4 regions of the Afipia sp. GW821-FHT04G03 genome follow, and region 2 is predicted to be linked to each of the others. Evidence: predicted binding sites of a transcription regulator. Region 2 holds the regulator's gene; each other region holds the start of a gene.
The links. Region 2 encodes LexA, which represses DNA repair genes until DNA is damaged. Its sites were predicted from a motif close to TGTTCNNNNTGTGTTCNG; they were not measured.
Positions count from the first base shown of each region.

Region 1: a site for LexA is predicted at 4,717-4,734, ahead of AC07UB_RS13225 (DNA recombination protein RmuC). Genes of this name have one in related genera too.
Region 3: a site for LexA is predicted at 2,694-2,711, ahead of AC07UB_RS00920 (2'-5' RNA ligase family protein). Genes of this name have one in related genera too.
Region 4: a site for LexA is predicted at 3,374-3,391, ahead of AC07UB_RS20040 (ribonuclease T2 family protein). Genes of this name have one in related genera too.

Region 1 is NZ_JBWKSV010000002.1:829,520-836,881, reverse strand. Features, by position in the region: gene dapD (2,3,4,5-tetrahydropyridine-2,6-dicarboxylate N-succinyltransferase) at 1-248, shown strand, start outside; gene dapE (succinyl-diaminopimelate desuccinylase) at 258-1,412, shown strand; gene AC07UB_RS13250 (phosphorylase family protein) at 1,409-1,981, shown strand; gene AC07UB_RS13245 (GIY-YIG nuclease family protein) at 2,020-2,307, opposite strand; gene truA (tRNA pseudouridine(38-40) synthase TruA) at 2,382-3,119, opposite strand; gene fmt (methionyl-tRNA formyltransferase) at 3,119-4,051, opposite strand; gene def (peptide deformylase) at 4,078-4,593, opposite strand; gene AC07UB_RS13225 (DNA recombination protein RmuC) at 4,766-5,980, shown strand; gene AC07UB_RS13220 (AmpG family muropeptide MFS transporter) at 6,125-7,362, shown strand, end outside.
Region 2 is NZ_JBWKSV010000001.1:650,521-657,882, reverse strand. Features, by position in the region: gene AC07UB_RS03260 (ComEC/Rec2 family competence protein) at 1-1,203, shown strand, start outside; gene lexA (transcriptional repressor LexA) at 1,214-1,927, opposite strand; gene AC07UB_RS03250 (molybdopterin molybdotransferase MoeA) at 2,094-3,302, opposite strand; gene moaC (cyclic pyranopterin monophosphate synthase MoaC) at 3,479-3,997, opposite strand; gene trpC (indole-3-glycerol phosphate synthase TrpC) at 3,999-4,820, opposite strand; gene trpD (anthranilate phosphoribosyltransferase) at 4,834-5,847, opposite strand; gene AC07UB_RS03230 (peptidylprolyl isomerase) at 5,888-7,362, opposite strand, start outside.
Region 3 is NZ_JBWKSV010000001.1:174,262-181,623, reverse strand. Features, by position in the region: gene AC07UB_RS00935 (PAS domain-containing protein) at 1-185, shown strand, start outside; gene AC07UB_RS00930 (dicarboxylate/amino acid:cation symporter) at 210-1,541, opposite strand; gene AC07UB_RS00925 (ArsC family reductase) at 1,703-2,053, opposite strand; gene AC07UB_RS00920 (2'-5' RNA ligase family protein) at 2,087-2,671, opposite strand; gene AC07UB_RS00915 (ArsR/SmtB family transcription factor) at 2,820-3,158, shown strand; gene AC07UB_RS00910 (SRPBCC family protein) at 3,155-3,637, shown strand; gene AC07UB_RS00905 (DUF5993 family protein) at 3,763-3,921, shown strand; gene AC07UB_RS00900 (disulfide bond formation protein B) at 3,930-4,481, shown strand; gene AC07UB_RS00895 (hypothetical protein) at 4,471-4,761, opposite strand; gene AC07UB_RS00890 (DUF899 domain-containing protein) at 4,758-5,540, opposite strand; gene AC07UB_RS00885 (helix-turn-helix domain-containing protein) at 5,667-6,887, shown strand; gene AC07UB_RS00880 (Vgb family protein) at 6,918-7,362, shown strand, end outside.
Region 4 is NZ_JBWKSV010000004.1:398,503-405,864, reverse strand. Features, by position in the region: gene hisS (histidine--tRNA ligase) at 1-650, shown strand, start outside; gene AC07UB_RS20070 (DUF2000 family protein) at 777-1,187, shown strand; gene AC07UB_RS20065 (tautomerase family protein) at 1,203-1,424, shown strand; gene AC07UB_RS20060 (thioesterase family protein) at 1,592-1,987, shown strand; gene AC07UB_RS20055 (hypothetical protein) at 2,099-2,305, shown strand; gene AC07UB_RS20050 (hypothetical protein) at 2,357-2,650, opposite strand; gene AC07UB_RS20045 (hypothetical protein) at 2,840-3,310, shown strand; gene AC07UB_RS20040 (ribonuclease T2 family protein) at 3,565-4,221, shown strand; gene AC07UB_RS20035 (23S rRNA (adenine(2030)-N(6))-methyltransferase RlmJ) at 4,264-5,124, shown strand; gene AC07UB_RS20030 (cold-shock protein) at 5,410-5,625, shown strand; gene AC07UB_RS20025 (outer membrane protein) at 5,729-6,355, opposite strand; gene uvrC (excinuclease ABC subunit UvrC) at 6,626-7,362, shown strand, end outside.

The DNA of each region.
Region 1 (7,362 bases), on a different contig from region 2:
TGCGCAAGGGCGCGGTGCTGTCGATGGGCGTGTTTCTCGGCGCATCGACCAAGATCGTCGACCGCGAAACCGGCGAGACGTTCATCGGCGAAGTTCCGGAATATGCGGTGGTGGTGCCGGGATCGCTGCCCGGCAAGCCGCTCAAGAACGGCCAGCCCGGTCCGTCGCTGTCCTGCGCCGTCATCGTCAAGCGCGTCGACGAGCGCACCCGCGCCAAGACCAGCATCAACGAACTGCTGCGGGACTGATACACACCGATGACCGATGCGCTGACCATCGCCCGTGATCTGCTGCGTTGCCCGTCGGTGACGCCAGCAGATGCCGGCGCGCTCGGCGTGCTGGAGAAGCTGCTGGGCGATGCCGGCTTCGACGTGCATCGCGTCACCTTCTCCGAGCCGGGCGCAGCCGACATCGACAATCTCTATGCCCGCATCGGCACCGGCGCGCCCCACATCACCTTTGCGGGACACACCGATGTTGTGCCACCGGGCGATGAGACCGCGTGGACCCATGGCGCATTCGCCGGCGACGTCAAGGACGGCATGCTTTACGGACGTGGCGCAGTCGACATGAAGGGCGGCATCGCCTGTTCGGTCGCTGCCACGCTTGAATATCTCAAAGCGAATGACGGCCAACCGAAAGGCTCGATCTCATTTCTGATCACCGGCGATGAGGAAGACGTCGCGGTCAACGGCACCGTCAAACTCCTGAAGTGGGCGGCGGAGCGCGGCGAAAAATTCGATCACTGCGTGCTGGGCGAACCGAGCAACGTCAACGAGATCGGCGACACCATCAAAACGGGGCGGCGCGGCTCGCAATCAGGAACGATCATTGTGGATGGCGTGCAGGGCCATGTCGCTTATCCGCACCGCGCATCCAATCCGGTGCCGGACATTGCCGCGCTGATCGCAGCACTGAGCGGTGATCCGCTGGACAAGGGCACCGAGTACTTCCAGCCCTCGAATCTCGAATTCACGTCGGTGGATGTCGGCAATCCGGCGTGGAACGTGATCCCCGCGCAGGCGCGCGCGCGTTTCAACATCCGCTACAACGACTGCCACACCCGCGAATCCCTGCGCGCGCTGATCAAGGATCGCGTGACCAAGGCGAGCGGCAACCGCATCAAGGCGCATATCGCGTGGGAGCCATCGAACGCCGACGTGTTCCGGACCAGGCCGGGGCCATTCACCGATCTCGTTGTCGCCGCCATCGAAGACGTGACGGGCCGCAGGCCTGAATTGAATACCGGCGGCGGCACGTCGGACGCGCGCTTCATCGCCAATTATTGCCCGGTGCTGGAATTCGGCCTTGTCGGTCAGACCATGCACCAGATCGATGAACGCACGCCGGTCTCCGACATAGAGAAGCTCACAAAAATCTATCGCGGCGTGCTGGAGCGTTACTTCGCATGAGCAGCCCGAACATGAGCGGCCATGTCGTCATTCTCACGGCGATCGACACCGAACTCAACAAGGCGCGTGCGCCTGAAGGCGTCGAGGTGATCTACACCGGCGTCGGCAAGGTCAACGCGGCAAGCATCGCGACGCTGGCGGTGATGGCGCTGCAGCCGAAGCTCATCGTCAACTACGGCACCGCCGGCAAGATCGCGCATATCCACAATGGCCTCGTGGAGGTCGCGCACACTGTTCAGCGCGACATGGCGGCGATGCCGCTGGCGCCGCGCGGACGAACGCCGTTCTCGCCAGAGATGGACCGGCTGTCATCCGGCTTCGGCAACGTGGTTTGCGGCACCGGCGACAGTTTCGTCACCGCGGTCGATCCCTGGCTGGTGGAAAACAACATCGACATCGTGGACATGGAGCTGTTTGCCATCGCGCATGTCTGCCAGCGTCATGGCGTGCCGTGGCGCGCCTTCAAGTTCATCACCGACGCCGCCGACGACAACGCCGCCGATCACTGGAACGAGAATGTCGCGGGCGGCGAAGAGCTGTTCTGGGACGCGTTGAAGGGGATAGCTTAAGTTCGTCATGGCCGGGCTTGTCCCGGCCATCCACGTTCTCAAGTTATAAAATCATATAGATCATTCCACTCTGGATTTTCAGCGAGAACGAGTCTGACTTTCCATTTTCTCGACCAATGCTTCATGTTGTGCTCGCGCTGAATAGCTGTCTGGATATTTTCATACTGCTCGAAATAAACGAGCCGCTTAATTCCATACTGTTTTGTAAAGCCAGCAACCAATCCGGACCGGTGCTCATAAACACGGCGAACGAGGTCGTTCGTAACGCCGACATACAGTATGCCGTTCGGCGCGCTGGCGAGTATGTAGACGTAACCTTCAGCCATACTTCTAATGATGAAGGACGTGGATAGCCGGGACAAGCCCGGCCATGACACCGAGAGCGCAGCGCGCAGCCGCCCTAATATTCAACCTTTACCAGATAGAGCCCATCCGGCGGCGCGACGGGGCCGCACGCGGCGCGGTCCCGCGCGTCCAGCGCGCTGCGCATATCCTTCGCCGTCCATTTGCCGTGCCCGACCCACACCAGCGAGCCGACCATCGAGCGCACCTGACTGTGCAGAAACGAGCGTGCAGAGGTGGTGATATTCACATTGTCGCCGTCGCGTGTCACGTCGAGCGCATCGAGCGTCTTCTCCGGCGACTTCGCCTGACATTCGGTATCGCGGAACGTCGTGAAATCGTGCTTGCCGATCAATACCTGCGCCGCCTCCTGCATCGCGCTCGCATCGAGCGGCCGCGCCACGCGCCAGGCATGACCGGCGTTCAGCGCGAGATTGGCCCGGCGGTTGGCGATCCGGTAGATGTAGTGTCGCTTGGTCGCGGAGAAGCGCGCATCGAATGTCTCCGGCACGATCTCAGCCGACAGCACGCCGATGGGATGCGGCCGCAGATGCGCATTCAGCGCGTCGCGCACGCGGTCGGCTTTGTAGTCCTTCGCAAGATCGATATGTGCGACCTGCCCCAGCGCGTGCACGCCGGCGTCGGTGCGCCCGGCGCCGTTGACGCGCACGTCGCTGCCGGTCATCGCCTTCACGGCGATTTCGAGTGCACCCTGCACCGACGGACCGTTGTCCTGATACTGCCAGCCGCAGAACGGCGATCCGTCATATTCGATGAGGAGTTTGTAGCGGGGCATCAGCTCACACGTACCGGCGGCTTGAGCGGCGTGCCGTTCAGAAACGCCTCGGCCTTCATCGGCGGCTTGCCGGCGCGCTGCAACTCCAGAATCCGGATCGCGCCGTCGCCGCAGGCAACGGTGAGCTTGTCATCGAGCAGATCGCCCGGCGCGCCGGAGCCTTTCGCCAGTTCACAGCGCAGAACCTTGATCCGCACGGGCTCGCCCTCGAGCGCAATCTCGAACCATGCGCCAGGGAACGGCGACAGGCCGTGAATATGCCGCAGCACCGCGCGCGCGGGCTTCGTCCAGTCGATCCGCGCCTCGGCCTTGTCGATTTTTGCTGCGTAGGTGACGCCCTGCTCGCTCTGCTTGGTCAATTGCAGCCGCCCGCGCTCCAGCGCGCCGATCGCGCGCACCATCAGGTCAGCGCCGAGCGGCGACAGCGCATCGTGCAGATCGCTGGCGGTCATCGCATCGGTGATCGCAAGCCGCTCCGCCATCGCGACGTCGCCGGTGTCGAGGCCGACATCCATCTTCATGACCATGACGCCGGATTCAGCGTCGTCCGCCATGATGGCGCGGTTGATCGGCGCGGCGCCGCGCCAGCGCGGCAGCAAGGATGCATGAAGATTGAAGCAGCCAAGCGGCGCTGCTTCCAGAATGGTTTTCGGCAGGATCATGCCGTAAGCGACGACCACGGCGGCGTCGGCGTTGTGCGAACGAAACTCCACTTCGGCTTCCGGTGTCTTGAAAGATTTCGGCGTCAGCACCGGAACGCCGAGCTGCCGCGCCGCCTGCTCCACCGGCGTCGGCTGCAACTTCATGCCGCGCCCCGCCGGTTTGGCCTCGCGCGTATACACCGCCGCGATCTCATGGCCATGGGCCGCGAGCGCGAGCAGCGTCGGCACCGCGAAATCCGGCGTGCCCATGAAGATCAAACGAAGCGGCATTTACAAATCGCTTTCGGCGACTGGATTTATTTCGCCGCGAGCTTGGCGGCCTTGGTGAACTTCTTCATCACGCGGTCGCGCTTGAGTTTCGACAGGTAATCCACGAACAGCACGCCGTTGAGGTGGTCGATCTCGTGCTGGATGCAGGTGGCATAAAGCCCGTCGGCATTTTCCTCGTGAACCTTGCCGTCGAGATCCATGAACCGCACGCGCACCTGCGCGGGCCGCTCGACCTCCTCGTAATATTCCGGGATCGACAGACAGCCTTCTTCATAGACCGAGAGTTCTTCCGACGCCGACAGAATCTCCGGATTGATGAAGACGCGCGGGTTGGTCTCGCCTTCCTTCTTGGACAGATCCATCGTGATCATCCGCAGCGGCTGCGCGACCTGGATCGCGGCAAGGCCGATGCCCGGCGCCTCGTACATGGTCTCGAACATGTCGTCAGCGAGCGCGCGGATTTGCGGCGTGATTTTCTCAATGGGCTTGGAGACGAGCCGAAGCTGCGTGTCCGGCAGGATGATGATGTCGCGAAGTGCCATGCTGCGCGATGTAATGGGAGCGCCCGCCGCGGTCAAACCTCTTGTTGCGCCAAGCGCTTGAGTGCGGCGATAGGCTGTTAACCGGCGATTAACCATAAAAATCAGGGACTTGTTAACCAAAAATGTTCCCTATTCGTTCGCATTTGTCGCCGAATCGCGCTACAAGGGCGGCATGAACGAGATCCTTTTCATTGTCGGCGATGTGCCGGTTCGCATGAGCGCCGCCCTCATCGCCTTCGGCGTGCTGGCGCTGCTGCTGCTTTTGACCATCGCCATCGTGATCGCGCGCTCCGGCCGCAAAGGGGCCGAGGCCGCCATGGCGCAGGCCGTGCGCGCCGACGAGCTTGAAGAGCGGCTGTCCGAAGTGCTGCGGATGCAGAGCGAATCCACCGGCCGCGTCCATGAGATGGGACAGGCGCTGGTGGGGCGGCAGGCGGAGATGTCGCGCGCCGTCAACGAACGGCTGGATTCGGTGACCCACAAGGTCGGCCAGTCGATGGAGCAGACCACGCGCAGCACGATGGATTCGTTGCGCGTGCTGCACGAGCGCCTCGGCATCATCGACAACGCGCACAAAAACCTCACCGATCTCACCTCGCAGGTGACGACGCTGCGCGACGTGCTCGCCAACAAGCAGTCGCGCGGCGCATTCGGCCAGGCTCGGATGGAAGCCATCGTGCAGGACGGGATGCCGAAGGGCTCCTACGCATTCCAGCACACGCTCTCCAACAACAAGCGGCCGGACTGCGTGATATTCCTCCCGGACCAGCGGCCGCTGTGCGTCGACGCGAAGTTTCCGCTTGAGGCCGTGACCGCGCTGCGCGACGCGCGCAGCGACGAGGAGAAAAAAGTCGCCACGCAGCGGCTGCGGCAGGACGTGATGAAGCACGTCACCGACATCGCGGACAAATATCTGATCCCCGGCGAGACGCAGGACACCGCGCTGATGTTCGTCCCGTCGGAATCGGTCTACGCGGAAATCCACGACGGCTTCGACGACGTGATCCAGAAGGCCTATCGCGCACGGATCGTGCTGGTGTCGCCGTCACTGCTGATGCTGGCGATCCAGGTGATGCAGCAGATCCTGAAGGACGCGCGGATGCGCGACGCCGCCGATCTGATCCGCACTGAAGTGATGCACATGTCGGACGATCTCGCGCGCCTGCGCGAGCGCGTCGTCAAGCTGCAGAAGGATTTCGGCAACGTGAATGAGGACGTTCGCCAGATCCTGATTTCCGCCGACAAGATTGAAAAACGCGCCGGGCGCATCGAGGAACTGGATTTCAGCAAATCCAGCGACCCGGCCGAAACGCCGCGTCTCGTCGCGCCCACCGGCAGCGATCTGTTTCCGCCCCACCCGCTGCGCAAATTGCAGGCGGGGGAATAAGGCTTGTCATTGCCGGGCTTGACCCGGCAATCCATCTTTTCATCGGTCTTGAAGATAGACCCCCGGATCAAGTCCAGGGGTGACGCTCCGTGAATGTCGCAGGCACGGCGGCCCATAGTCATCCGAATCTGCTAACACCCCCTCATGACAACGCCTGACACAGCCCGCACGACCCCGCCTCCCCGCGCCGCGTGGCGCGAGGCGATGGCGGTCTATCTGCAACCGCGCGTGCTGATCGTGCTGTTTCTCGGGTTCTCGTCGGGGCTGCCGCTCGCGCTCTCCGGCTCGACACTGCTGGTCTGGATGCGCGAGTCCGGCGTCGATCTCGGCACCATCGGCCTGTTCGCCCTTGTCGGCACGCCTTACACGCTGAAATTCCTCTGGGCGCCGCTGGTGGACGCGCTGCATGTGCCGGTCCTGACACGGCTTCTCGGCCGGCGGCGCGGCTGGCTGGTGTTCGCGCAACTGCTGCTGATCGCGGCGATCCTGCTGCTGGCGCTGACCGATCCCGCGCGGTCGCCGTTCTATGTGGCGCTCGGCGCGCTGCTGGTGGCGGCGGCCTCCGCGACGCAGGACATCGTGGTCGATGCCTTCCGCGTCGAAAGCCTGCCTGAAAGCGAGCAGGCCGCCGGCATGGCGTCGTATGTCGCGGCCTATCGCGTCGGCATGCTGATCTCGACCGCGGGCGCGCTGTTTCTGGTCAGCGGGTTCGAGGCAACCGGGCAAACCAAATCCCACGCATGGATGTGGGGCTATATCGCAATGGCCGGCATGGTCGTAATCGGCATGATCGCGGCGCTCATTGCCACCGAACCAGAGCAATCCCGCAAGGCCGAGCAGGCCACCAGCGGCGACAGCGCCATCACGCGCGTCATGACCGCCGCCGTCGGCGCGTTCACGGAATTCCTCACCCGCAAGGACGTCTGGGCGGTTCTCGCTTTCGTCATTCTCTACAAGTTCACCGATTCGTTTTCCGGCACCATGACCGCGCCGTTCGTGATCGATCTCGGCTTCACCCGCAACGACTACGCCGCCATCGTCAAGGGCGTAGGCCTCGCCGCAACATTGATCGGCGGTTTCGCCGGCGGCTTTCTCGCGCGCGTATGGTCGCTCGAAGCCTGCCTGTGGACCGGCGGCGTTCTTCAGGCGGTGTCGAATCTGGCGTTCGCCTGGCTCGCGTTCGTCGGGACCAACCAATGGGCGCTGGCGCTGGCGATCACGGTGGAGAATTTCACCGGCGCCATCGGCACGGTGATCTTCGTCGCCTATCTGTCGTCGCTCTGCCGCAGCCCGTTGCACACCGCGACCCAGTATGCGCTGCTTACAGCCTTTGCGGCGATTGGCCGGACTTATTTATCGGCAGGTGCGGGCTACGTCGCACA
Region 2 (7,362 bases):
ACCCAACGCTCGTTCTTCATGACGGCGGTGGTGCTGATCGCGGTGATGGTCGACCGCCGCGCCATCACGTTCCGCACCCTCGCGGTTGCGGCCATGATCGTGCTGCTGATCGCGCCGGAGGCGCTGGTGCATCCGAGCTTCCAGATGTCGTTCGCGGCAACGCTGGGACTTGTAGCGCTGGTTCAACTCGGGATGCCGAACCTGTTCGCGTCGCCGGACAATACGCAGGTGGCGCGCGCCGCGTTGTGGGGCGGCCGCGAAATCACGATGCTGGCGCTGGCGTCGCTGGTCGCGGGATTTGCGACGATGCCTTATGCGGCGTTTCACTTTCATCGCGTGACGCCTTACGGCGTGCTGGCCAATCTTGCTGCGATGCCGGTGGTGTCGGTGCTGGTGATGCCGGCCGGATTGCTGGGGCTGCTCGCCATGCCGTTCGGCTTCGACGGCGTGTTCTGGCGGCTGATGGATGTCGGCATCGGCTGGATGATCGCGGTGGCGCAATGGGTCGCCGCATTGCCCGGCGCCATCGGACGGCTTGCGGCGTTCGGGGCCGGGCCATTGGCCGCGATGAGCGCGGGCATCATCGTGCTCGGTCTGTTGCGGACGCCGCTGCGCTGGGTAGGAGCGGGGCTGATCGTGCTCGCAACGGCGTGGGCGCTGACGACACCGCAGCCGGATATTCTCGTGGCTGGCGATGGGCACACTGTCGGGGTACGCGGCAAGGATGGCAGGCTGCGCCTGATGCGCACCGGCAAGGATGCTTTCCTGTCGCGCGAATGGCTGGCCGCCGATGCCGATACCCGCACGGCGGCCGATCCGTCGCTGATAGATGGTGTGTCCTGCGACCATGCGGGATGCGTGGTGCAAGCGGAAGGCGGCGCCACCATCGCTCTCACGCTGAAACCTGGAGCTTTCGCGGACGACTGCGCGCGGGCCGCCGTGATCGTGACGTTGCGGCAGGCGCCCGCTGATTGTGCGGCCATGGTGCTGGATCAGGACACGCTGCGCAGGCGCGGCACGCTCGCCTTGCGCAAGACCGCCGACGGCTATGCCGTCACAGCCATCAGGCCGCGCGACGTCGATCGCCCATGGTCTGCGGCAGTTGCGGAGGATGAGTCACAGACTCCGGCGTCTCGGCCGAATGTCCCGGCGCGCTCTGTCGATGCGACGCCCGCCGAAAGCGACCTCCAGCCGGACGATTAATTCTCGAGGCTCAATACTTCCGGAGCAGGCCGATCAGCTTGCCCTGAATGCGCACGCGGTTGGGCGGCAGGATCCGGACTTCATAGGCCGAGTTGGCAGGCTCAAGCGCAATGGATGCGCCGCGCCGCCGGAAACGCTTCAGGGTGGCTTCTTCCTCGTCGATCAGCGCGACCACGATGTCGCCGGTGTCGGCGCTGTCGTTGCGCTGGATCAGCACGGTGTCGCCGTCGAGAATACCGGCTTCCATCATGGAATCGCCGCGCACTTCGAGGGCGTAGTGTTCGCCAGACCCGAGCATGTCGGGCGGCAGGCTGATGGTGTGGCTGCGGGTTTGGAGCGCCTCGATGGGCGTACCGGCCGCGATCCGTCCCATGACCGGCACGGAGACGGGGAAGTTCGTATCGTCCTCGTGGCCAGCGGAGCTACTGCTGCGGACCTTGCCGAGGTTGCCCTCGATGACGCTGGGGGTGAATCCGCGACGGCCGTTGCCGCCGGCACCCGAATTCCCAAGCTCCGGCAGTTTGATGACTTCAATCGCGCGGGCACGGTTGGCGAGCCTGCGGATGAAGCCGCGTTCTTCCAGAGCCGTGATCAGCCGGTGGATGCCGGACTTGGAGCGCAAGTCCAGCGCGTCCTTCATTTCGTCGAACGAGGGCGGAACACCAGCTTCCTTCAGCCGCTCGTTGATGAAGCGCAGAAGCTCGTATTGTTTGCGTGTCAGCATCTATCTGGTCCCCGATCGCCTTTGCTCCGATGCCGCGCCTCTCTGGATACGGACCGTTGGACGGCCAATCAGGAGTTGCGAGTCACTCGAAACAAATCATGAACGAACACTATCTGTTCCATATGTGTTCCGCAACCCCTTAATTTCACGTCAACGACGGGGAGCTTTAGTTGGGAAGCCGGAGGATCGTGCAGGGCGAGCCGGCAGGGGCCGCTGGTGCGAAGGGTGGGCGGACGATAAGCGCATCCGCCGCCGCCAGATTGCCCACCAGAGAACTGTCCTGAGGGCCTACCGAGGTTGCGACGGGCACGCCCTCAGCGCCTGTCTCAAGCCGGGCCCGCAGATGATCCTGCCGCTTGTCGTTGGCTGGCAGCTCGCGCCCCAGCACGGCCCGCTCCAGGACATGATCGACCTGGGTTCGTCCCGACAGCGCGCGGATGAGCGGCACCAGAAACAGGAAGGCGCAGACATAGGATGACACCGGGTTGCCGGGCAGGCCGAGCACGCGCATCGGCCCGAGCCGTCCGTGCATCATCGGCTTTCCGGGCCGCAGCGCGATTTTCCAGAAAGCCATGTCGACGCCTTCGGCTTTCAGCGCAGTCTGAACAAGATCGTGGTCGCCGACGGAAGCGCCGCCGGTGGTCACAAGAACATCGACGCCAAGATCGCGCGCGCGCCGGATGGCATCGGTTGTCGACTCGAGCGTATCGCGCGCGATGCCGAGATCGATGGGGTCCGCGCCTTCGTTGCGCGCGAGCGCGAACAGCGCGAACACGTTGCTGTGGACGATCTGGCCCGGCGCGGGCTTTGTGCCCGGCACGACCAGTTCATCGCCGGTCGCGAGGATCGCGACCCTTGGGCGGCGATGCACCGGCAGTTGCGGATGGTTCATGCTCGCGGCCAGCGCAAGCGCGCGGTCGGTCAGGAGCGATCCCCGCCGCAGCCCTGTTTCGCCTTCGCGGAAATCGATGCCCGCCGGCCGGATGTTTTTTCCCGCCGCGATGGCCTCGTTGACGATCACGGTGTCGCCGTCGCGCGCGGTGTCTTCCTGAATGATGACGGCGTCGGTCCCGGCCGGGATCACGCCGCCGGTGAAAATGCGCGCGGCTTGTCCCGCGCCGACGGTCGCATTGAACGGGCGGCCGGCGGCGACTTCGCCAATGACTTTCAGGCGTGCGCCCGAAACAGCATCGGCGGCGCGAACCGCATATCCGTCCATCGCCGACATGTCGGCGGGCGGCTGGGTGCGCAATGCTGCGATGTCACGGGACAGCGTGCGATGAAACGCGTCGTTCAGCGCGGCCATTTCTTCGGGAAGCGCGGCTGCGTCCTTGAGGACGGCGGCATAGGCTTCGGCGACCGGCATCAGCGCCATGGGACGCTCCTTACGAGTGGAGTGGATTTGACATTCGCTTCCACCCCGCAGCGAGTACGCAAAGCGAATGTCAAATCCGAAACTCCACTCGAAGTCTATATTTGCTAGTGGTCCTTTGGTTTTAACATTCGCATAAAGGCCTGCTGAAACGGGGTGCGAATGTTAAAACCGGACCACTAGTAGTCGGCGAGATAATGGCCGGACTTGCCGCCCTTTTTCTCGACGAGGCGAACGCCTTCGATATGAATGCCGCGCTCGACGGCCTTCACCATGTCGTAGATCGTGAGACATGCCACCGACACGGCGGTCAGCGCTTCCATCTCCACGCCGGTGGGGCCCTTGACCTTCACCGTCGCGCGCACGCGGCAGCCGGGCAGCTTGGTGTCGGGCGTGATGTCGATGGTGACTTTCGAGAGCGCCAGCGGATGACAAAGCGGAATGAGATCGGAGGTGCGCTTCGCCGCCATGATCCCGGCGACGCGCGCGGTGCCGAGCACGTCGCCCTTGGTGGCGTTGCCCTTCACGATCAGATCGAGCGTCTTGCGGGTCATGACAACATGGCCCTCGGCCACCGCCACGCGCTCGGTGTCGGGCTTTGCCGAAACATCCACCATGCGGGCCTCGCCCTTGGCGTCGATGTGGGTGAGGGCGGAGCCTGCTTTTGTCTTTGACTTTGTCCTGGATTTTTTGGCCACGTCAGCGCGTCCCGGTGGCGCGCTGCGCACCGTCGCGCGCCAGCAGCGTGCGGGTGGCGGCCGCGACGTCGGCCTGCCGCATCAGGCTTTCGCCGACGAGGAAGGTCGACATACCGACCTTCTCGAGGCGCGCAAGATCCTGCGGCGCGAAGATTCCGCTTTCGCCCACGCTGACGCGATCCTTCGGAATCAGCGGCGCGAGTTCTTCGCTGGTGGCGAGCGTCGTCTCGAATGTGCGCAGGTTGCGGTTATTGACGCCGAGCAGGGGTGAACGCAGCGTCAGCGCGCGATCGAGTTCTTCGCGATTGTGAACTTCGAGCAGCACGTCCATGCCATGGGCGAAGGCCGCGTCCTCGATATCCTTCGCCGCTGCATCATCGAGCGCGGCCATGATGATCAGGATGCAGTCTGCGCCGTGCGCGCGGGCCTCGGCCACCTGATAGGTGTCGTACATGAAATCCTTGCGCAGCACCGGCAGCGAGACCGCTGCGCGTGCTGCGACCATGAACGCGAGCGAGCCCTGGAACGACGGCGTGTCGGTCAGCACCGAGAGACACGCTGCGCCGCCGGCCTCATAGGCTTTCGCCAGAACTGGCGGATCGAAATCCGCGCGAATGAGCCCCTTCGACGGCGAGGCCTTCTTGATCTCCGCGATCAGCGCGTAATCGCCGCGCGCATGTTTTTCGCGGATGGCGTTGACGAAACCGCGCGGCGCGGGAGCCGCCTTGGCGCGCGCCTCGATCTCGGCAAGCGGAAGCGCGCGCTTGGCTGCGGCGATTTCCTCGCGCTTGTAGGTTTCGATCTTGTCGAGGATGTCGGACAAGGGCAGTTGCTCCTCAAGCATTGGAGACTGCGACAAGGCGCTTCAGCCTGTCGAGAGCCGCGCCAGTGTCCAGCGCCTTGGTACCGAGCGCAACGCCTTCCTTGAGGTCCTTTGCCTTGCCTGCGACCACGAGTGCTGCGGCGGCGTTCAGGAGCGCGACATTGCGATACGCGCCCGGCTTGCCTTCGAGCACATCGCGCAGCGCTTTGGCGTTGGCTTCGGCGTCGCCGCCTCTGAGTTCCTCAGCCGTGGCGTGCGGCAGCCCGCCGTCCTCGGGCGCAACCTCGAAGGTGCGGATGTTGCCGTTCTCGAGGGCTGCGACAAAGGTCGGGCCGGTGAGGGTGATCTCGTCGAGGCCGTCCGAGCCGTGGACGACCCAGACCGATTCCGCGCCGAGATTTTTCAGCACCTGCGCGAGCGGCTGAACCCATTGCTTCGAGAACACGCCGACCATCTGCCGCTTGACGCCGGCGGGATTGGAGAGCGGTCCCAGCAGATTGAAAATGGTGCGGGTGGCAAGTTCGACGCGCGTGGGTCCGACGTTCTTCATCGCCGGATGATGCGTCGGCGCGAACATGAAACCGATTCCCGCCTCGGCGATGCAGCGGCCGACCTCTGCGGGCGTGATGTCGATCTTGACGCCCAGTGCGGCCAGCGCATCGGCGGAGCCTGATTTCGACGACAGCGCGCGGTTGCCGTGCTTGGCGACCGGCACGCCGGCGCCTGCCAGAATGAACGACGCGCAGGTCGAGACATTGACCGAGCCCGAACCGTCGCCGCCGGTGCCGACGATATCAACCGCGTCGGCCGGCGCTTTCACGGTCAGCATCTTGGCGCGCATGGCGGAGACCGCACCGGTGATCTCGTCGACGGTTTCGCCGCGCACGCGCAGCGCCATCAGCAGGCCGCCCATCTGCGACGGCGTTGCTTCGCCGGACATCATGCGGTCGAACGCGGTCGCCGCCTCGTCGCGCGACAGGGCCGCGCCGGTGGCGGCTTTTCCTATGATCGCTTTCAGATTGTCCATAATCGAGGCTTGCCTGATGTGACGTTCGCCGATGAGCTTACTATTGAGCGGCGGCCGCCGCACCTGTCGCGACTGCAAACGCGTTCTGGTTGATCGTGACGCCGATCTCGGCCTCCAGCTTGGCGACATAGGCGGCGATCTGCTCTTCCATTTCCGCCCGCTGGAGATTTTCCTTCAGCTTCTTCACGTCATCGGATGCGAGATCGACCGGCGGCACGACCACGTCGGTGACCTTGAACACGATCCACTCGCTGGCGCCGCTGCCTTCGACCTGTCCCACGCCGTCCTTCGGTGTGCGAAACGCGGCTGCGACAAGCCGTTCGGGGACATTCTTCGGATCCGCGTCGCGCCGGAAGAGGGCGGCCTTTTCGACCTTCACGCCGGCGGCAGTCGCTTCCGCGTCGAACGCCGCGCCCTTGTTCAGTTTCTCGACGATCTCGGCAGCCTTGGTGCGAAGACGGGTCGAGACCTGTTCGTCGCGCCAGCGCGTCTCGACCTGTTCCTTCACTTCGTCGAGCGGCCGGTCGCGCGACGGCGTGATGCCGAGGACGTCGAACCAGAGTTCGCCGCCGTTGTACTGGACCGGCTCGTTCTCGACGCCGATGTTGCTGGCAAAGGCAGGTGTCGTGATGTCGATGCCTTGCGGCAGGCCTGTCACCGGCTTGCCGTCGAGCCCGCGGCCGGAGCGGTCGACAGCTTCGATGGTGACGGCCTTGAGCCCGAGTTTCTGAGCCGCTTCGGCGATGTTCGATCCGCCGCCGCGCTCGTCCTCGATCTTGTTGTGCAGGTCCTGCAACTGCGCCCGCGCGCGCTCCAGCGCGATCTCGCGCTTGATTGTGGCTGCGACGCTTTCATAGGTCGGGTTGGTGCCGGGTTCAACTTTCGTGACCTTCAGCAGCGCGGTGACGAGTGTGCCCTTGACCGGCTGACTGACGGAGTCCGGTGTGAGTCCGAAAGCGGCATCCGCGATCGCGGCATCGCTGATGGCGGCCCGTGTCACGTTGCCGAGGTCGATGTCGCTTGGGGTGAGATTGCGCTCCTTGGCGATGTCCTCGAACGACGTTCCGGCGGCGATGCGGTCGCGCGCGGCTTTCGCCTCGTCGGCGTTCGGGAACGGAATCTGGAACACCTGCCGGCGTTCCGGCGTCGCGTAACGCTCTTTGCGCTGTTCAAAAATCTTCTTGGCGTCGTCGTCGCTGACGTTGATCCACTTCGCAAGGTCGTCCGGCGTCAACGTCAGCACGGCGATCTTGCGAAACTCCGGTGCCCTGAACAACTGCTTGCGGTCTTCGAAATAGGCGGCCAGTGCCTCGGGCGAGGGAGGCGCGATGGTGCCGGCCTGAGCCGAGGTCAGCCGCAGGTAGTCGGCCGAGCGCTGTTCGTTCTGGAAGCGGACCAGTGCGTCAAGCTGGGTCTTGGTCGGCTCAAGTCCAGAGACCACCGTGCTGGTGATCTGGTTGCGCAGCAGGCGGCGGCGCTGCTCGGAGACATAGCGCTGCTCGGTATAGCCGAACT
Region 3 (7,362 bases), 480 kb from region 2:
CAGGCGTCGACTGGATCATCGCTTCACTGAAGACGATCAGCGATGACGGCGGCTTTGAAATCCGCAACCTGATGCGCGCGAACGACGTGGAGCCGAGCTACAAACTTCGCGCCGTCATCAATCAGGATCTGTTCCACAAGCCCCCCGGCCGCATCGCGCCCGGCGATGCGATCGAGTTCGTCTAGGGCAGCGTGAGCCCGCGAAGCGGTTCAGGCCGCCGCGCGGGTATGCTCCATCTCCTCGCCGATCTCGATGGGATGCGCCATCGCCTCGTGCAGCTTGTCCTTGTCGAGTTCACCTTCCCATCGGCTAATGACGACGGTGGCGACGCCGTTTCCGATCAGGTTGGTCAGGGCGCGGCACTCGCTCATGAACTTGTCGATGCCGACCAGGATCGCCAGCGACGCGATCGGAATATCCGGCACGATCGCAAGCGTCGCCGCCAGCGTGATGAAGCCTGCGCCGGTGACGCCCGATGCGCCTTTCGACGTGACGATCGCGACACCGAGAATGCCAAGCTCCTGCCAGATCGTGAGATGCGTATTGGTGGCCTGTGCAAGGAACAGCGTCGCCAGCGTCATGTAGATGTTGGTGCCGTCGAGATTGAAGCTGTAGCCGGTCGGGATCACGAGGCCGACGACACCGCGCGACGCGCCGAGCCGCTCCATCTTCTTGATCATGTTGGGCAGCACCGTTTCGGATGAACTGGTGCCGAGCACGATCAAAAGCTCATCCTTGATATAGGCGATGAATCGCAGGATGGAGAATCCCGAGAACCGCGCGATGCCGCCCAGCACCAGCAGGACGAAAAGAACGCTGGTGAAGTAGAACGTGCCGATCAGCGCTGCCAGATTCCACAACGCGCCGAGACCGTAAGCGCCCACCGTAAAAGCCATCGCACCGAAAGCACCGATCGGCGCGGCGCGCACGATGATACGGATCACGCCGAAGAAAACCTTCGCAGCCATATCGATGGCGTGTGCGATGGGCTCGCCGGCCGGTCCCAGAAAGGCAATCGCGAAACCGGACAGGATCGACACCAGCAGCACCTGCAACAGATCGCCCTTGGCGAGCGCGCCGATGAAGCTTTCCGGAATGATCGCCATCAGGTGCGCGACGATGCCGTCTTCACTCGCCTTGTGGACGTAGGTCGCGACCGCTTTCGGATCGAGCGTCGCAGGATCGATGTTGAAGCCGCTGCCGGGCTGGATGATCTCACCGACGAGCAGACCGACCAGCAGCGCGATGGTCGACACGACTTCGAAATACAGCAGCGCCTTGAGTCCCACGCGGCCAACACGCTTGAGATCGCCCATCGAGGAAATGCCGTGCACGACCGTGCAGAAGATGACCGGTGCAATCATCATCTTGATCAGCGAGATGAAGCCGTCCCCGAGCGGCTTCAGCGCCTTGCCGGTGTTCGGATAGAAATGACCGATCAGGACGCCGAGCGCGATGGCGATCAGCACCTGAATATAGAGTATGCTGTACCAGGGCGATCGCGTTGAGGCCGGTGCTGACGAGGCGGTGGTCACGGTCATTGGAGGTATCCTGCGAGGGGCGGCGGTAAAAACGTGCGTCCGCGGAACGTGCGCCAGAATGCCGCACCCCTCAAGCAAAATCCATACTCCGCAGACCTCCTTCCACGCTCTCGTGATGCGGAACCCCTCCGCGGAGTTCAAACCCGCTCCGACGCATCAACTCACCGCTTGATCGACGTCTCGTAAATGTCCGGCTTGAAGCCGACCAGCAGCTTGCCGCCGGTCTCGAGAACGGGACGCTTGATCATCGACGGCTGGGCCAGCATCAGCGCCATCGCCTTCCTCTCGGTGAGATTTTCTTTCTCGGCGTCGGGAAGTTTCCGGAACGTGGTGCCGGCCTTGTTCAGCAGCGTCTCCCAACCGACCTTCGCGCTCCACTTCTCAAGACGCTCCTTGTCGATGCCCGCCGTCTTGTAATCGTGAAAGCTGTAGTCGATGCGATGCTTGTCCAGCCACGCGCGGGCCTTCTTCATCGTGTCGCAGTTCTTGATGCCGTAGATTGTGATGGGCAAGGCGTATCCTCAGGTAAATTCACGAACCGAACTTTAGCCACGCAACGGCCAGCGCGCGAGGTGTATGTGCCTGCCCTGCCCCACAAGGCTGTGCACGAGCACGAACTCCGTCACGGTCCACCCCAATGTTTCGATCGCGCGCTCTTCAACAATGCGCTGATCGTAAAGCAAGGTCATGTGCGGCGTGAAATGCCGCGTCACCCAGCGTCCCAGCCCGGCTTTTGTCATGACCTCACCCAAGCTCCGGTGAAATGCGGTCAACGCGGCCATGTCTCCGCACGCGCGCAACACGAACGGCCTCCTTGCTCTCCTGTTATGGAAACTCAACGCATGATCGAAACACACCTCGAACGGCGGTATGGACACGGCAGCCGCCGCCGCATGCGTCGTATCCACAAGTCCGGGCGGCACACCGTTGTACTTGCCGAGACTGTGCAACGAGACATGAAGACATGACGACGCAAGCGCCTTGCCGCTCAGTCCGTGATCCCTGCGACATTGCTGAATCCGCTCATCGATCGCGGGGACGCTCGTGATAGGCGGGACGAACGCCAGGAACAGATTGTCGGTCGGCTCCGGCGGACTTTCAAATCCCGGCAATACAAGCTGTTCGGACATGATACGCACTCCGATTTCATATGGGAACAAATCATGAACATTTCGGCCTGTAAAGCGGCGGGCCGCGTCGGTGCCTCAGAGGCCGTTTCCGGCTTGACGGCCGGCCTGCCCGGCTGTATTTAAGCATCTACTTAAATAAGAGATGACCATGCCCAGCGATGCTCTGAGCGGCACTTTCAAGGCTCTCGCCGACCCCACGCGGCGCGCGATCCTTGCGCGTCTTGCGCTCGGCGAAACCTCGGTTCTGGAACTGGCAAAGCCATTCGCCATGAGCCTCCCGGCCGTCTCCCAGCACCTGAAAGTTCTGGAGAGCGCAGGCCTTGTCGCGCGCAGCCGCGACGCCCAGTGGCGGCCCTGCCGGCTGGAGCCCAAGGCGCTGAAGGACGTCACGGAATGGCTCGATCAGTATCGGCGGTTCTGGGAGGAGAGCTTCGGCAAGCTCGATCTGTATCTGAAAGACATCCAGCCAAAGGAAACGGACACATGACGACAACTCTCAAGGTCAAGGCGAGCGCGCCGGAAGACCAGCCCACCATCACGATGGAACGCGAATTCGACGCCGCTCCGGCGGCGCTGTTCCGTGCCTTCACCGACACCGAAGCTTTGAAGACGTGGTACGGCCCGAACGGCTTCACCATCACGGTGCACGCGATGGACCTTCGCGTCGGCGGCCTGTTTCGCTTCACCATGCACGGACCGGACGGCACGGACTATCCGAACCGCATCGCCTACCGTGAGATCAAACCGGCAGAGCGCCTCGCCTATCGCCACGACTCGGACATCGACGACGATCCTCGCGCCTTCGACGTCACTGTCACTTTTGAGGCTTTGGGCACAAGCCGGACGCTCCTGACGATGCGCTCGATTTTCCCATCGGTCGAAGCGCGCAATGCGGTTACGAAATTCGGCGCGGTCGAACTCGGCATGCAAACGCTCGAAAAGCTGGCGGCCTATGTGAAGGGATAGTTTTGGCGACGGAATCGTGGGCGCTCCTTGCTCACCGCCCGGCTAATGGCCGTCATTGCCTGAACCGCCGCTCGCCGACCACCGAATCTGTCATAGGGTAAGTGGTCGGCTGCCCGGGGGTGAGGATGGAATTTACCGCATTGTTTCTGACGATCGCGATCGTGATGCTCGTCGCATGGCGCGGTTCGCGATCCCTCGCGCTGGCCTTGTCCGCCGCCGTGCTCATCGCGTGCGCGGCCACCTTTCTGCATCACGCGACCGATGCCTTGAAGCTGTCGTTCTGAGGCACATCATGACCCCAGCGCGCGCGATCAGCCTCAACGCACTCAGCCTCTACGCCGTGGCGGGCCTCCTTGCGGCGGCATTCGCAGCACAGTTGCTGCTGAATGAACTGCCCTGCCCGCTGTGCCTCCTCCAGCGCGTCATGTTCGCGGCACTCGCCATCGGGCCGATCCTGAACATCCGCTTCGGGCCGCGGCCCAGCCACTATGCGCTGTCGCTGTTCGCTGCCGTCATCGGCGCGGTGGTATCGACCCGACAGGTTCTGCTTCACATCATGCCGGGGGATTCCGGCTACGGCTCCGCGATATTCGGCTATCACTACTATACGTGGGCCTTGCTGGGATTTATCGCCGCCATCGTGATGCTGTCAGCCATTCTGCTGTTCGACAGCCAGTTCGACAAAAACAATAGCGAGCCTGCGGCTTCAGCGGGAGCGTTTGCGCGCGTCGCAGTCTGGCTCGTCATCGGGCTTGTCGCATTGAACGTGATATCGACGCTGCTGGAATGCGGCTTCGGCGCGTGCGCCGATAACCCCGTTGTGTATGAGTTGCTCAAGCGCTGACGCGGCCCCCGTTCCGCCGGGCCGAGATCAGTTTCAGCCAGGGCGTCACATGGAACGCGCTCATCAGCACATACATCGCGGCCATGCCGCCGAGCGGCGACGCGCCTTGTCCGCTCGAGCACAGCATCGCTGGCATCCCTTCACCGAGAACACCTGTCAGCAGCGCCATGATGGCGAAGGTCGGCGCTGCCGCGAGACTCAGCCACTCGGCCGCGCGGAACGCGCCTGCGTTGCCGGGCACCGGCCCGCCGTCCGGTGCGCCTGAACAGGCGGCGCTCATGTCTGCGCACCCCCGTCTTTTTTCCGGAACGCCTCCTCTCCGGCATCCGACACCGCGACCCACTTCGGATCAGGCGCCGCGCCGGCGACGTAACTGTCGTTCCAGTTCCACCACTTGTATGGCCGCTCCTGCGGATAGCCCTTCGGTGAGTCCTCCCACACCTCCTGACGTCCGAGCGCGGTCATGTCGAGGTAGCTCCAGACGGTGCCCATCGCCTCATCGCCGCGGCTGTTGATGAGGTAGGTGCGGAAAATGCGCTCGCCGTCGCGGATGAAGGCGTTGTGACCGTGCCACTCGTCCACACCGAAGTCGGCGTCGAAACTGTCGGTGATGGTGACCCATGGGATTTTCTCCCAGCCCATCCGCGCCTTCAGGCGCTTGATGTCGGCCTGCGGTGCGCGCGAGGCATACACGAGGGTCGTGTCGCGCGCGTTCAGATGGACGGGGTTGGAAACCTGGTCGGCCCCCAGTGAACAGCCGATGCAGGCATGTTCCGGCCAGCCGTGCACGCCGGGCTCGAAGAAGGCGCGGTAGACGATGAGTTGGCGGCGGCCATTAAACAGATCGAGCAGGCTCACTTTGCCGTTCGGGCCATCGAACGTGTAGGTCTTTTCCACCGCCATCCACGGCATCCGCCGGCGCTCGGCCGCCAGCGCATCACGCGCGCGCATTTGAGCCTTCTCCTTGACGAGAAGCTGCTGACGCGCGGCCTCCCACTCCTGCGGCGACACGATTGGTGGTGTGTTCATTTCGTTCTTGCCGTTCTTGCCTGTCGTCATGATCTGTTCTCCATCGGCGTCATCGCCCCGCCGTTCGATCCCAATACGGCTTGCTGGCTGGCGGTCGTGGGTTAGATTAGGGCCGGGCCGCCGGACAGTGGGAGTGACAAGTGTGTCGGGATTCAGATGGACTCGCTAATCACGGCAGCGGCCCACGCGCTCGCGTCGGGTGATCCTCTCGGCGCATTGAACAGGGTTGCACTGCGCGACGACCCGCCTGCCCTCGCGCTTCGCGGCATCGCGATGGCGCAACTCGGCGATCTCGTCCGGGCACGAACCCTCCTGCAAAAGGCCGCGCGTGCCTTCGGGCCAAAGGAAGCCGTGGCCCGCGCGAGGTGCGTCGTCGCCGAGGCAGAGATTGCGCTGGTCTCGCGGGATCTCGGCTGGCCCACCAAGCCGCTCGAAGCGGCCCGCATGGCCCTCGAGAAACACAACGACTGGGTGAATGCCGCCCATGCGCGGCATCTTGAAGTCAGGCGCCTTCTCCTGATCGGACGCCTCGACGAGGCGGAGCGCGCGCTCGCCAAGCTCGATCCGGCGCCCTTTCCGCCCGCATGGCGGGCCGCGCACGAACTGGTCGTGGCCGGGATCGCGATGCGGCGACTTCGGACCAAGGACGCGTACGCCTCGCTCGCACGCGCCGGACGCGCGGCGCGCGACGCCCGTATCCCGTCGCTTCTGGCGGAGGTCGAAAGCGCCTCACGTGTCCTGAGCACGCCCGCGGCACGGCTCATTGCACACGGCGAGGAGCGCACGCTCCTGCTTGAAGAGGTCGAAGCATTGCTGGCATCGAAAGCGCTGGTGGTGGATGCGTGCCGTTATGCCGTGCGTTACGCGGGCACGACGATCTCGCTCGCACGGCGGCCGGTGTTGTTCACGCTTGCCCGCGCGCTCGCCGAAGCGTGGCCGAAAGATGTGTCGCGGAGCGCGCTGCTCGCGCGAACATTCCGCGCAAAGCACGCCGATGAATCGCATCGCGCGCGGCTGCGCGTCGAGATCGGACGGCTTCGCAAGGCGTTGCGGCCGGTGGTCGACGTGACCGCGACCAAAGACGGGTTCGCGCTTGCGCCGCTTCGCGCGCGCGATGTCGTCGTATTGGCAACGCCCGTCGAAGAAGAGCACGCGTCGGTGCTCGCATTCCTCGCCGACGGCGAGTCGTGGTCGAGTTCGGCGCTCGCCCTGGCGCTCGGCGCCAGCCAGCGGACCGTGCAGCGGGCGCTCGATGAGCTTGGCGATGCAGGCAAGGTCCAATCGTTCGGCCGTGCACGCGCGCGCCGCTGGATGACACCGCCCGTGGCGGGATTCACGACGGCATTGTTACTCCCGGCTGCTCTGCCGGGTGGCTAGGCTGGAGCCATCAACAATGGAGACGGAAACATGAAACGAGCAGCAGCCGAAATTCTTCGCGAGTACGGACCGTTTCCCGGCGTCGAGGCCGTGCATGGCGTCACGTTTGACGGCCAGAGCATCTGGTTTGCGTCCGGCGACCGGCTGAATGTCCTCGATCCCGAAAGCGGCAAAACGGTGCGGACGCTCGACGTCCCCGCGCATGCCGGAACGGCGTTCGACGGACGCTATGTGTTTCAGCTTTTTGAAAAGAACATCCAGAAGGTCGATCCGAAATCCGGCCGCGTGCTTGCGACGATCCCGGCGCCCGGCAACGGCGGCGATTCAGGCATGGCGTGGGCCGAAGGCTCGCTCTGGGTCGGGCAGTATCGGGACAAGAAAATCCATCAGGTCGATCCCGAGACGGGAGCGATCCTGCGCACCATTGAATCGAGCCGTTTTGTCACCGGCGTCACCTGGGTCGATGGCGAGCTCT
Region 4 (7,362 bases), on a different contig from region 2:
CCGCAGGTGGATACGACGAGCGTGTGAAGATCGATCCCTCCGTCGTGCGCGGCCTCGAATACTACACCGGCCCGGTCTACGAAGTTGAACTGCTGCTGGAAACCAAGGACGAGAAGGGCCGCCCCGTGCGGTTCGGTTCGGTCGGCGGCGGTGGACGTTATGACGGTCTCGTGTCGCGCTTTCGCGGCGAGCCGGTGCCGGCGACGGGCTTCTCCATCGGCGTGTCGCGCTTGCAGGCCGCGCTCACCATGCTCGGCAAGATCGACACCACGCCGGAGTTCGGTCCTGTGGTCGTCGTGGTGATGGATCGCAACGAGATCGCGCAGTATCAAAAATTCGTCGCCACGCTGCGCAACGCGGGAATCCGCGCCGAACTCTATCTCGGCAATCCGAAGAACAATCTCGGCGTGCAGTTCAAATATGCCGACCGGCGCAATTCGCCGTGCGTCGTCATTCAGGGCGGCGACGAGAAGGCGCGCGGCGAAGTCCAGATCAAGGATCTGATTATCGGCGCACAAATTGCCGACGCCAGCGGCGACCGCGACGACTACCTCCAGAAACAGTCCGAGGCGCAGTTCGCCGTGAAAGAAAGCGAACTGGTCGAGGCCGTGCGCAAGGTTTTGGCGCGGCACAACGTGCCGTGGAGATGACTTACCCTGTCATTCCGGGACGCGCCCCTTTTGGCGTGGACCCGGAAGCCATGCTCCCGGCGTAGCGATGGATTCCGGGTTCGCTCGCTTTGCTTGCGCCCCGGAATGACGTCTTGAGTTAATGCCATGCAGTTCGACACCAAGGTTGCCCTTATCATCCGCTTGGATCTGGAAGCGTGGCAGAAGCTCAACGTTGCTGCGTTTCTCAGCAGCGGCGTCGCGGCCTCATTTCCGGAATCGATCGGTGCGCCTTACGAAGACGGTTCGGGCACGCGCTATCATGCGCTGATCGGCCAGCCGATCCTGATCTATGGCGCCGACCGTCCGGCCCTCTCGCGCGCGCTTGAACGCGCGCTGGCGCGGGACGTGAAGCCCGCCGTCTATACCGAGGACATGTTCAAGACCACGCATGACGAGGCCAACCGCGCCGCGGTGAAGGCGGTCATCCGCGCCGAACTCAATCTGGTCGGGCTGGCGTTTCGCGCCGAGCGGAAGGTGGTTGACAAGATCGTCGATGGGTTGAAGTTTCACGCCTGACATTCTCGTCGTCACATCAAGAAGAGGAAACGATCAATGCCCGAGGTAACCATCAACATGGCCGCTGGACGCACCGACGAACAGAAGAAGGGCATGATGCTCGACATCACGCAGGCCCTGGTCAAGAACCTCGGCGTCGATGCAGAAGCCGTCACCGTCCAGATCAACGAGGCGCCGCTGACCCACAAGATGAAGGGCGGCAAGACGTTCGTCGAGCGCAAGGCGGCTGCGAAATAACCTAGTGTGGCGGTTCGCAAGTCCGCATTGTGTCTACGGCACTTTCATTTGCGGACTTGCGAACCAAAACCACACTAGAATCATACTTTCTGGCGTCCTGTTGAATCCGAAGTTCGCTACGGAAGGTGCCGCAAAATGAAGCGAACTTCGGATTCAGGACGCTAGCGATGAAGGTGCTTGATAAAGTCACCGTCGGCATCCCTGGCGAAACGGTTGTCACCGTGACGCAGGAAATGACGGTGAAGCATTTCCTGTCCACCATGCCGGCGGTCTATGCGACGCCGATCATGATCCTGAACATGGAAAGGGCCTGCACCGCCTCCATCGCCGACCTGCTGCCGGAAGGCTATGTCAGCGTCGGCATGGAGGTGAACATCCGGCATCTCGCAGCGACGCCGGTTGGCCGGACGGTTCGCACGGTTTCGCGCGTGGTCGAGGTCGATGCCAGGAGTGTGCTGTTCGACGTGGAAGCCTGGGAGGGTGACCGCAAGATCGGCGACGGCACCCACCGGCGCGGCGTTATCAACATCGCGGCGTTCGAGCGTCGGCTCGGCGCGACCTGACGTCAGGCTCGCCGCTCATATTTTTTGACAGATTCCGGATGGTCCGGGCGTGTGAAGGAACGCGGAATGGCGTACCATCCTGGCGTCCTCGCCTTCGAATGGAGATATCCCATGAGGTTTGTTGTGCTTGCCGTGGCTCTCGTTCTGCTGTCGGTGCAGGCCCATGCGCAAATGGGCAAACAGCAGGGCGCCGCCGCGGATCCCAAGGACGTCGACCGGCAGAAGCGCATGGCCAAGGAAGAGGCCGATGCCAAGGCCGCGATGAAGAACGTTCCGGATTCGAAAGAGAAGTACGATCCCTGGAAGATCGCGAAGTGAGGATCGCAAGCTAAGCGCCGGTCCGAGCGTCCGGCGCAGTCCTGACGGGCGTCAGTAGCCGACGCGCAGCGGGCGATCGAGATGGCCCGGATGGACCCAGACGCAGGCGAAGGAAATGTACCCGCCGTATTGCGCGTCCACGCCAGTCAGCTTCACGCCCTTGCCGTAGCCGGCGCAGTGGCTGGCGGCCATGGCCTTGATGTCCGCGCCTTCTTTGTAGAGCGAATAGGCGATGATGCCGCCGGTGTCGTTGCCCTTGAACGGCGGGACCCATGTTGCCCCGGCCGGAGCGGACACAGCCAGCGCGCACGCCGCAGCCAAAATCGCCAATCCCGTGGTCCGCATCGTGTTCTCCAAGAGAATCCTGATTGTCATCGCGAACGCACCATAAAGCGCCCGGCCTGTCATGGAAAGAACGCCGGCGGGTTCTGGCGGGGGTTGGCCGCCGAGTGTTGCCGCGCTGCACTTGACCGGCTGACGGCTTCGCGGCACCTTCCGTCGCAACATCATCCCGGATTCCGGTGGACCGCTTTCATGCGCGACCTTTTCCCGACATTGCGAAAAACGATTCTTGCCGTGGCGTTCGCCGCCGTGGCTGGCCTCATGGCCTTGAGCCCGGCGGCCGAGGCTGCCAACGCGCTGGAGCGCGGCATCTGGCTGTCCGGCCCGCGCTACGACGGCCAGATGGGCGAATGCGGTGAGGCGCTCGCCGCCATTTCCTCCCAGTTCGCCGAAAAAGAGAGCAAGTTCTGGAATTCCGCCCTCGAGATCACTGGCTATGCCAATGTTCATGAGGTGGCCTTCCGGGCCTGGGCGAACGACAGCATTCCACGCCGCTTCTGCACCGCCAGCGCCATGCTGAACGACGGCCGTGCGCGTCAGGTGCACTACTCGATCATCGAGGACGGCGGCTTTGCCGGTTTCAATTCCGGCGTTGAATGGTGCGTGGTCGGCCTCGACCGCAACTGGGCCTACAATCCGTCCTGCAAGGCCGCGAAGCCCTGAGCTTCGCACGCAGCCTTTCCTGAGATGACAACGCCTCGCCCGCCACGGTGGACGAGGCGATTTTGTTCTTGAAATGTTCTCAGGCCGTGAATAGGCTTGAAGCATCGTGTGAAGTTGATTGCTCCGGCGTCGCCGGTCCGGAAAATGTTCGAGAGTGCGGGGGCGTCGCCATGGTTTCGTTTGAGAGAGCTTCTTTTGGTCTGACTTTTTTTGACAGGGCCGGGTTTTCTTTTGGCCGCTTGTCTCGCCAGTTGATGTTTGTGCTGATCGGCCTCGCCGTCATGGCCGGGACCGCATCGGCGCAGGACCACCGCCAGAACGCACCCGGCGAATTCGACTTCTACGTCCTGTCACTGTCGTGGTCTCCATCGTTCTGTGAGGCTGCGAGCGAGCGCGGCAACTCCAGCCGCGGCATCCAGACCCAATGCGCCGGCCGGCCGTTTTCCTTCGTCGTGCACGGGCTGTGGCCGCAATACGATCGCGGCTTTCCGAATTATTGCCAGCGGCCCGCGCCGCGCCTCGCACGCAACATCATGACCTCGATGCTGGACCTGATGCCGGCGCCGGGGCTGATTTACAACGAATGGGACAAGCACGGCACGTGTTCGGGTCTCGGCGCGCGCGGTTATTTCGAAACCATCCGCAAGGCGCGTGCGGCCGTGAAGATTCCGGCCGAATATCTTGAACTGGCCAACCCGAAGAGCGTGGCGCCCGCGGAGATCGAGGATGCCTTCATCAAGGCGAACCCCGGCCTGTCCAGCTCGGCCATCGCCGTGACCTGCGACAGCAAGCGCCTCAGTGAGGTGCGTATCTGCATGAGCAAGGATCTGCAGTTCCGCGCCTGCGAGGAAATCGACCGCCGCGCCTGCCGCCGCGACAAGGTCGTCATGCCGCCGATGCGCGGGGGATAAGCGCACGTTACTTTTGCTGCGCGATGTCGTAACTGTCGCGGCATGAATTACCGTCACGCATTTCACGCCGGAAACTTCGCCGATGTCATCAAGCACATCGTGCTGGCGCGCATCCTCACCTATCTCCATGAAAAGCCCGCCGCGTTTCGCGTGATCGACACCCATGCCGGCGCGGGGCTGTACGATCTCACGAGCAGCGAGGCCGAGCGCGGCGGCGAATGGCGCACCGGCATCGCGCGGCTGATGCAGGCGCGGTTGTCCGAATCCGTGATGGCGCTGGTGTCGCCCTATCTCGACATCGTGCGCGCGTTCAATCCGCAACGCGATCTCACGACCTATCCGGGATCGCCGCTGGTCGCGCGTGCGCTGCTGCGGCCGCAGGACAGTCTGGTCGCGTGCGAATTGGAGCCCGGCGCGCGCAAGCAACTGATCGCAGCGCTTCGCCGCGATGAACAGGCCCGCGTGGTCGATCTCGACGGCTGGACGGCGCTTCCCGCTTTCGTGCCGCCGAACGAGCGGCGCGGACTGGTGCTGATCGATCCGCCATTCGAGAAGCGCGATGAATTTCCCCGGCTCGCGGAAGGCTTCGCGGCGGCTCACGCCAAATGGCCGACCGGCATCTACATGCTCTGGTATCCGGTGAAAGAACGCCGCGCCACCGACACGCTCGCGGATCATGTGGCCGCTGTCGCGAACGCCGGCGGCGGTGAAGCCAAATGCCTGCGCGTGGAATTCAGCGTCGCGCCGCAGACGCCGGACGCAGGCCTTGTCTCCGCGGGGCTGCTGATCGTCAATCCGCCCTGGACTTTGGCGGCGGAGTTGAAGGCCATCCTGCGCGAGCTTGAAAAGCCGCTCGGTCAGGGCGGGGCGGCCCGCTTCCGGATCGAAGCCGTCAGGGCTTGACGCACTGCGGTATGAGCGCGCCGCTGCTGCGTTGCCCGAAATTGAGGCGTGCCGGCGGAAAACTCAAATCGGCGTAGTCAATTCGCCGGGAACCGTATTATGCTCAGCGGTGTGAGGCTGGCTTTACGTCCCGCGTCCGCGAATGGTCGCGGCGGAATGACGAGGCCCCGAGCGCTGCTCCGGTTTTTCCGGTCCGCTCCCAAGGCCAATGCTTTCCGGCAGTGAATGCCGGCCAGGCCGATGCGCGTTAGCGCTTCGGCGGAGCAATGCGGGGAGGGGTTCCCGATGGCCATGACGGGTACGGTCAAGTTCTTCAATGCAGAGCGCGGTTACGGTTTTATCAAGCCGGATGACGGCGGGCGCGATGTGTTCGTGCACATCACCGCGGTCGAGCGCGCGGGACTGAAGGATCTGACCGAAGGACAGCACATCACCTTCGAAGTCGAACCTGACAAGAAGGGCAAAGGACCGAAGGCGGTCGATCTCGTGATTTCGTCCTGAGCAAAACGCGGCGACATATCCGCCGCAGATTGTGTCGTGCAAAAAACAAAATCCCGGGCGCGAGGCCCGGGATCGATGGATTGTGAAAAGGCGTCGGCTTCGATCAGAAGCGATAATTGACGCCCAGCCGAACCGTGCTGAACTGATAGCCGTGCGGCAAGCCGGTCATCAGGAAATTCTTTTCGCTCAGGTCGACGTAGAGATATTCGATCTTGGCCGACCAGTTCTGGTTGATCGCATATTCAGCGCCGACGCCTACCGTCCAGCCTGCGGATGTCTGACTCTCGGAGAAGCCGCCAGATTCGACCTTCAGCGTGCCGAACGCAAGGCCGCCGGTGCCGTAGAGCAGGACGTTGTTGAAGGCGTAACCGAGGCGGCCGCGCAGGGTGCCGAACCAGGGATTGGAGAACTTCCACGGCGCAAAGGTATCGTCCGCGGAATTGAGCTGCAGGTCGCCCTCGATGCCCACCACCAACTGGCCGGACTGGTAGTTGTAGCCGGCCTGAAGGCCGCCGAGCACGCCGGAGGGCCGCGTCCCGCTGTTGTTCACGTCGCCCCAGCCGTAGCCGAGATTGCCGCCGATGTAGGGGCCCATCCAGCTGTTGGCGAGCGGCTGATTGACTGTGTAGGGCTGCGAATAAGGACGGCGACCATACATGTCCGCGGCCTGCGCGGATGCCGTCACCCATGTTGCGGCGGCGACCATCGCGCCAAGAACAATCTTCCTCATCTCAACTCTCCTCACACGCGCCAACTTCGGCGGGCGTCAATTCCTCAAATGCGGCGGCCCCCGCACGGTTACGGGAGTCCACCTTTTCTGCATAAAATTTATCGATAGTTTTACATTAAGCAGTCGTTAAGCCGGCCGGCGCCCCCACTTACGTCCTTAAGAAAGTGTTACAAGGCTGATCCACCGATGGCCGCGCCTTGAGATGTTTGAGGCATCTCCGTGGCCCGGCACCTGCTGGATGAAACCGCGCGCACCCCTTAAGTTCTGGACATGAATCACGACACCTCCGACCCGACACAGCCGCCGGACCAGCCGGCGCCGGACGCACCTGCACAAGAAACTTCCGCGCGGAACCTGCGCGGACAGGACGTTTCAGGACAAGATCTGGATCCGGCATCGATCGCGGCCGAGGACGATGTGGAAGCCAGCCTTCCGGAACCGGTGGACGATTCCGCCGAGTTTGCGACTGAGGGCACACTCGCTGTCGGCCGGGCGGCGATCGAGCGCGCGGTGAAACTCGCCCCGACCTCGCCCGGCGTCTACCGGATGCTCAATGCCGCGAACGACGTTCTCTATGTCGGCAAGGCCAAGAGCGTCAAAAAGCGGCTCGCGTCCTACGCGCGTCCGACCGGTCAGGTGGCGCGCATCGCGCGGATGATCGCAGCCACGGTCAATGTCGAAATGATTTCCACGGCGACCGAGACCGAGGCGCTGCTGCTGGAAGCCAATCTCATCAAGCAGCTTCGTCCGCGCTTCAATGTACAGCTGCGTGACGACAAGTCGTTTCCCTACATTCTCATTACCGGCGACCATTGGGCGCCGCAGATTCTCAAGCACCGCGGCGCGCAATCGCGGCCTGGCCGTTACTTCGGCCCGTTCGCGTCGGCCGGCGCGGTCGGCCGTACCATCACGGCGTTGCAGCGTGCGTTTCTGGTGCGCTCGTGTACCGATTCCTTTTTCGAGAGCCGGACGCGGCCGTGTTTGCTGTACCAGATCAAGCGCTGTTC